DNA from 2 places in the Streptomyces sp. NPDC111507 genome. Region 2 is predicted to be linked to the other one. Evidence: predicted binding sites of a transcription regulator. Region 2 holds the regulator's gene; the other holds the start of a gene.
The links. The regulator HspR, encoded in region 2, represses chaperone genes until heat shock. The targets are predictions, from matches to a motif close to TTGAGNNNNNNNNNCTCAA.
Positions count from the first base shown of each region.

Region 1 (3,410 bases), on a different contig from region 2:
TCGGGGTGTCGACCTGGCCGCTGGTCCGCGGCTGGCGCCGCGCCCGTACGGAGGCGGCCTCCAGCCCCGCCGCCCCCGCCGCCGCACACACCGCTCAGTCGCCCGGCACCGCCGCCGTCTGACATCCCGGACGGTCGGGCCGGGTCCGGACCGGATCAGTCCAGTCCAGTCGGGTCGGGTCAGGTGGCCCGGGCCGCCGTCAGCCGTCGGGCCAGCTCCGGGATGCCGAGGCGACGCTCCTGTCCCGCACTCGCCCCGTGAAGCTTGTTGGTGAGCTGGTAAGGGTCGGCGCGCAGGTCGTAGTACTCGCGGAAGAGGACCTCGCCGCCGTTCACCCCGCCGGGCAGCCGGCCCTGCCGGTCCAGGCGGAGACCGTAGTACTCCGTGTACTGCTCGGTCCTGCCGATGTACGTCGCCCAGCTGTGGATCGGCTGCTTGTCCTGACGGTTCCACCACCACTCGGCGAGCACGTGGTCGCGGTCCCGGGCGCCGAGCAGCGAGTGGCCGTCGTGTGGGGTGTCCGGGGTGATGCCGGCCGCGTCGAGAAGGGTGGGCGCGATGTCGACGTGCGCCGTGAGCCGGTCGTCGGTCCTGGCCGCGCCGAGCCCGCCGCCCGGCCACGACAGGTAGAACGGCACCTCCAGGCTCGGCCGGTACGGCACCGACTTGCGCAGCCAGCCGTGGTCGGCCCAGAGCAGGCCGTGGTCGCTCGTGTACAGCACCAGGGTGTTGTCGAGCTGCCCGAGGGAGCGCAGCTTGTCACCGGAAGTCCCGCATCGCGTCGTCCACGGAGAGCAGCGTGCGCAGCTGGCGGGTGCGCAGGGCCTGCCCCTCGGCGAGCGTGTGGTGCGCCGAGCCGCCGTGCAGGAACGGCGGCTTGTCGGACTTGTCGCTCTCGAAGACCGACGGGCGCCCGTTCCACTCCGGGACCTGGGTGTGCGCGTACTTCTTCTCCGGGATGTTCAGTTCGTGCGCGGCCCGGGTGGCGACGTACGCGAACCAGGGCCGGTCGTCGCTCCGGGACCGCTCCATGAAGTCGAGGGCGTGGTTCTTGATGATGGTGGTGTTGTAGCCGGGGATGTCACGGACGGTCCCCTGGTCGTTGTAGTGGCCGTTGTAGTAGCTGACCGGCTCCTGGAGCAGCCACTCGTCGAAGTGCGGCGGGTTGTCGCCGGTGTGCCAGTAGTTGAGGTACTTGCCGAACAGCCCCGTCCGGTAGCCGGCGTCATGGAGCTGTCGCTGCACGGTGGTGTGCTGGTCGAGGCGGTAGGGGTGCCGGGTGTCGAGGACGCCGTGGTGGTGGGCGTACCGGCCCGACATGATCGAGGCGCGGGACGGGGCGCACAACGGCGTGTTGGCGTGCGCCCGCTCGAAGGTCACACCGTGCCCGCCGAGCCAGTCGACGGTCTCGGGCGTCGCCCACTCCGTCTCCTTGGGCTGGTCGTCGGTGACGACGACCAGGATGTTGGGCCGCCCGGAACGATTGCCGCCGGGAGCGGCGGTCGCGGTGGCGGCCGGGGCACGCCCGGCGGCCGGCGCAGCGGTCGCCCGCCGCTCGGCCGTCCGCTCGGACCCGTTCGCGTCCGTCACCGCCCGCACCGCCGCCGCCCCGAGCGCTGCTACGGCCGCCGCCCCGGCACCCACGACCACTCGGCGCCGGGTCGACCTCCGTTCCCGTCCCTGTTCCTGCCCCTCGCCCACGTAGCGCCCCGTCTCCCCGTGCGTGGTTCCACAGCCTGTGGATGACCTGCAGTGTGAAGGAGCCGGCTGTGAATGCGATGGCGATGGTGCGGCGGGGCTAGTGCACTCTTGCGGCTGCGTCGGCCGCGTCGGCCGCGTCGACCGGGCGCGGTCGCACGGGAAGGGACGGCTGGCCGACGGCGTTGACCGCACCACAGGCGTTCGCCGCGGATCTACGGCGGAGTGGCGCCGACCAAGAGGGAAGCGTGGCGGATACCCCACTGACCTGCGTGGATGTCTCTGTGGAGAGCGATCGCTCACAGCGAACAGACGCTGGGGAACAATCCGGGGCTCACGTGCATTGAGTCGGCATAGCTCAACTTGACTGCCTAGGGAGAGATAATGGCTTCGACGTCCACACCGCTCACCCTGCCCGTGTTGCCGCTCGATGATGAGGTCGTGCTGCCCGGGATGGTGGTTCCGCTGGACCTGAACGACGCCGATGTACGCGCCGCGGTGGAGGCCGCCCAGGCCGCCGCGCGGTCGGAGCCCGGCAAGCCGAAGGTGCTGCTGGTGCCACGCATCGACGGGGCGTACCCGAGCACGGGCGTGCTCGGCACCGTCGAGCAGGTCGGCCGACTGGCCGACGGCGACCCGGGCGCGCTGATCCGCGGCCGTGGGCGCGTGAAGATCGGCGCCGGGACGACCGGTCCTGGTGCCGCCCTGTGGGTCGAGGGCACCCGGGTCGATGAGACCGTGCCCGACCCGCTGCCCGGCCACGTCGCCGAACTGGTCAAGGAGTACAAGGCCCTCGCCACCAGTTGGCTGCGCAAGCGCGGCGCCTGGCAGGTCGTGGACCGCGTACAGGCCATCGACGACGTGTCCGCCCTTGCCGACAATTCCGGTTACTCCCCGTTCCTGAGCACCGAGCAGAAGGTCACGCTGCTGGAGACCGCCGACCCGGTCGCCCGGCTGAAGCTCGCCACCGAGCAGCTGCGTGAGCACCTGGCGGAGCAGGATGTCGCCGAGTCCATCGCGAAGGACGTCCAGGAAGGCGTCGACAAGCAGCAGCGCGAGTTCCTGCTGCGGCGCCAGCTCGAAGCCGTCCGCAAGGAGCTGCGCGAGCTGAACGGCGACGCCAAGGAGGGCGAGGAGTCCGACGACTACCGGACCCGCGTCGAGGCCGCCGACCTCCCCGAGAACGTCCGCGAGGCCGCGCTCAAGGAAGTCGACAAGCTGGAGCGGTCCAGCGACCAGTCGCCCGAGGGCGGCTGGATCCGGACCTGGCTCGACACCGTCCTGGAACTGCCGTGGAACGAGCGCACCGAGGACGAGTACGACATCCAGGGCGCCAAGAGCATCCTGGACGCCGAGCACGCCGGTCTGGAGGACGTGAAGGAGCGCATCACCGAGTACCTGGCCGTGCGCAAGCGGCGTTCCGAGCGTGGTCTCGGCGTCGTCGGCGGGCGGCGCGGCGGTGCCGTGCTCGCGCTCGTCGGTCCGCCCGGTGTCGGCAAGACCTCGCTCGGCGAGTCCGTCGCGCACGCCATGGGCCGCAAGTTCGTCCGGGTCGCGCTCGGCGGCGTACGGGACGAGGCCGAGATCCGCGGCCACCGGCGTACGTACGTCGGCGCGCTGCCCGGCCGCATCGTCCGCGCCATCAAGGAGGCCGGGTCCATGAACCCGGTGGTCCTGCTGGACGAGATCGACAAGGTCGGCTCCGACTTCCG
Region 1 covers NZ_JBVKBU010000002.1:152,925-156,334, reverse strand. The annotation lists gene ACZ7M2_RS08180 (rhomboid-like protein) at 1-122, shown strand, start outside; gene ACZ7M2_RS08175 (sulfatase/phosphatase domain-containing protein) at 180-722, opposite strand; gene ACZ7M2_RS08170 (sulfatase-like hydrolase/transferase) at 760-1,701, opposite strand; gene lon (endopeptidase La) at 2,083-3,410, shown strand, end outside.
Region 1: lon (endopeptidase La) is a predicted target of HspR. The motif match lies at 2,042-2,060, and genes of this name have one in related genera.

Region 2 (3,410 bases):
GTGCTCACCTATACGACCCTCGGCGACGCCGGCGGCATGTACATCGAGTGCGCCGACTCGGTGGCCACGGAGGCCGCCGGCATCAACGTGTACCGCTGGGATCGCGCGACGAGCACCTACGTCCGCGTGACGGACGTTCCTCTGGCGCCCACCGCCACCAACTACACGGACACCACCATGCCCGCCGGCACGACCATCTACTACCTGCTCTCGGTCGTCGCTCCCGACGGCTCGGAGACCTTCAGCAACGTGGACTCCAGCGTGTCCCTGCCGAGCGGAGCCTGACCTCCCGATGAAGACCACCCTGCGGGCCGCGGCCATGGTGCTGGCCACCACGGCCGGTGTCCTCACCACCGTGGCCGCCCCCACCGCCTCGGCCGCCACGAGCTGCGCCTCCCCCGTCTACAAGCGGCAGTTCTACGCGAACACCACCTTCTCCGGCACACCGAAGAAAACGGACTGCGATGCCGCAGTCGGCGAGAACTGGGGCACGAAGACCCCCGCCTCCGGCCTCCCGAAGGACAACTTCGGCGTCCGCTGGACCGTGACGAGGGACTTCGGTTCGGGAGGCCCCTTCGCCCTTCCCGTCGCCGCCCAGGACGGCCTGCGCATCTACCTCGACGGCACCCGCAAGGTCGACCTCTGGAAGAACGTCTCCTCGACCGTCAAAAAGACCGTCAACGTCACGATTCCTTCCGGCAAACACACCCTCCGCGTCGACTACGCCAACTGGACCGGCGCCGCCAACGTCAGCTTCGGCTACACCCCCCGCACCACCGCCACCGTCGACAAGGTCAGGCCCCTCACCCCGAGCGGGACTTCCGTCTCGTACGACACGGCGGGTAGCGACGCCAAGCTGAGCTGGGCGAAGAACAAGGAGATGGACCTCGCGGGGTATCGCACCTACCGCCGCCTGAAGGGCAGCGCCACCTGGACGAGAGTGGGTACGACGACCGCCACTTCGTACACCGACACGACCGTGCCCGCGACCGGCGACACCTACTACTACGAGGTCCGCGCCTACGACAAGGCAGGCAACGAGTCGGCGGGCACCGCCGACCAGGCCGTGACCACCGTCGACCGGACCCCGACCGCCGCGCCCGCCGGGCTGATCGCCACCTCGGTGTCCCGCGGGCTGCAGCTCGACTGGAACGGGGTCACGGGAGCGGTGTCCTACCGCGTCTACCGGGCGACCAGCGAGAACGGGGTGTACGCCCGGGTGGGCAGTACGGACAAGCTCTCGTACCTGGACACCTCGGCCGTCGAGAGCGTCGCCTACTACTACCGGGTGACCGTTCTCGACGCGGCGGGCAACGAGTCCGCGCGTTCCGTGGCCGCCGCCGGCGAGCGCGAGGACCTCACCCCGCCGCCCGCCGTCACCGGGCTGACGGTCACCCCGACCGAGTACGGCTTCGAGCTGGAGTGGGACAAGAACCCGGCCACCGACCTCGGGCGGTACACCGTCTACTGGGGCGAGCTCTGGGGCGACGAGGGCGAGGAGCAGGTGTGCTCCGGAACGCTGACGGAGTATCTGCCGGCCGACGCCACCTCGTACGCGTACACCACCCGCCCGGACGGCGACCGCGTCTGCTTCTTCGTCGACGCCATCGACACGTCCGGGAACTCCTCCTTCAAGTGGACCCGGACGGCCGAGGCCGTGGCCGCGACCGAGCTCGACACCACGCCGCGCGTGCCGACGCCCGAGGGCTCGCCGCTCCGTCTGGAGGCGACTGGGGCGGAGGGCGACGAGGGCAACCACCTGACCTGGTCCGGGCTCGGAGCGGGCCAAGAGCAGTCCGCCGAACCAGCGCAGGGCTTTCGCATCTACCGGTGGAACCCCGCCACCGCCGCGTACGAGAAGATCCACGAGGCCTCGGCCGGAGCGTTCGAGTACCTCGACACCGGCGCGAAGCGCGGCACCACGTCCTACTACTGGGTGACCGGTGTGAGGGCCGACGGTACCGAGACCCTGCCCGCCGGCGACTGGACGGTCACCGAACCGGCGCGGTGAGCCGAAAAACGCCGCAGGGGGTGGGGAGGTCGACGACCTCCCCACCCCCTTCGGTACGTGGAACTAGTCCGACTGCCTCTTCGGACGCCAGACCACCAGCGCGCTCGTCTGCTGGACCTCCTGGTACGGGACCAGGTCGCGGCGGTACGAGGCGTGCACCGCGGCCTCGCGCTGCTGCATCGCTGCAGCGGCGCCGTCCAGGGCCGATTCCAGTTCCGCGACGCGGGACTGGAGGGCGGCCACCTGGTTCTCCAGCTCGATGATGCGCTTGATGCCGGCCAGGTTGATGCCCTCGTCCTGGGAGAGCGCCTGCACCGTGCGGAGCAGTTCGATGTCGCGGGCCGAGTAGCGCCGGCCCCGGCCCGCGGTGCGGTCCGGGGAGACCAGGCCGAGGCGGTCGTACTGGCGCAGGGTCTGCGGGTGCAGGCCGGAGAGCTGGGCCGCCACCGAGATGACGTAGACCGGGGTCTCCTCGGTCAGTTCATAGGGGTTTCGACGACGGCCGTCCATCTGCTCATGCTCCCTTCGCGGCCTGGAACAGCTCGGCCCGTGGGTCCTCGCCCGCGGTTGCCTCGCGATACGCCTCCAGGGCGTCGCGAGCCTTGCCCGACACGTCCGTGGGGACCGCGACCTCGACGGTGACGAGGAGGTCGCCACGCGTACCGTCCTTGCGGACGGCGCCCTTGCCGCGGGCCCGCATCGTACGGCCGTTGGGCGTGCCCGGGGGCAGCTTCAGGGTGACCGGGGGGCCGCCCAGGGTCGGTACGCGCACCTCGCCGCCGAGTGCCGCCTCCGCGAAGGTGACGGGCACGGTGACGGTGAGGTTGTCGCCCTTGCGGCCGAAGACCGGGTGGGCGTCCACGTGGACCGTGACGTACAGATCGCCTGCCGGGCCGCCCCGTTCGCCGGGTGCGCCCTTGCCGCGGAGGCGGATGCGCTGGCTGTCGCTCACCCCCGCCGGGATGCGGACCTGCATCGTGCGCGAGGACTTGGCGCGACCGCTGCCGTGGCAGATCTCGCAGGGGTTCTCCGCGATGAGACCGCGGCCCTTGCAGTCCGGGCAGGGGTCCGTGAGCGAGAAGCCGCCGCCGGAGCCGCGCGCGACCTGGCCGGTGCCGACGCACGTCGGGCACACGCGCGGTGTGCCGTTCGCGTCGCCGGTGCCCGAACAGGCCTTGCAGGGCGCCTGGGACGTCATCCGCAGCGGGACCGTCGCACCGTCCACCGCCTCGGTGAAGCTGAGCGTCACCTCGGTGTCGATGTCCTGGCCGCGCCGGGGCTGGGTCCGCGTACCCGTGCCCGCGCCGCCGCGGTTGAACAGGCCCCCGAAGACGTCACCGATGCCGCCGCCGAAGCCACCGGCACCCCCCGCTCCGCCCTGGGCGCCGCCTCCGAAGAG
Region 2 covers NZ_JBVKBU010000019.1:160,522-163,931, forward strand. The annotation lists gene ACZ7M2_RS44680 (fibronectin type III domain-containing protein) at 1-285, shown strand, start outside; gene ACZ7M2_RS44685 (fibronectin type III domain-containing protein) at 293-2,011, shown strand; gene ACZ7M2_RS44690 (heat shock protein transcriptional repressor HspR) at 2,075-2,521, opposite strand; gene dnaJ (molecular chaperone DnaJ) at 2,526-3,410, opposite strand, start outside.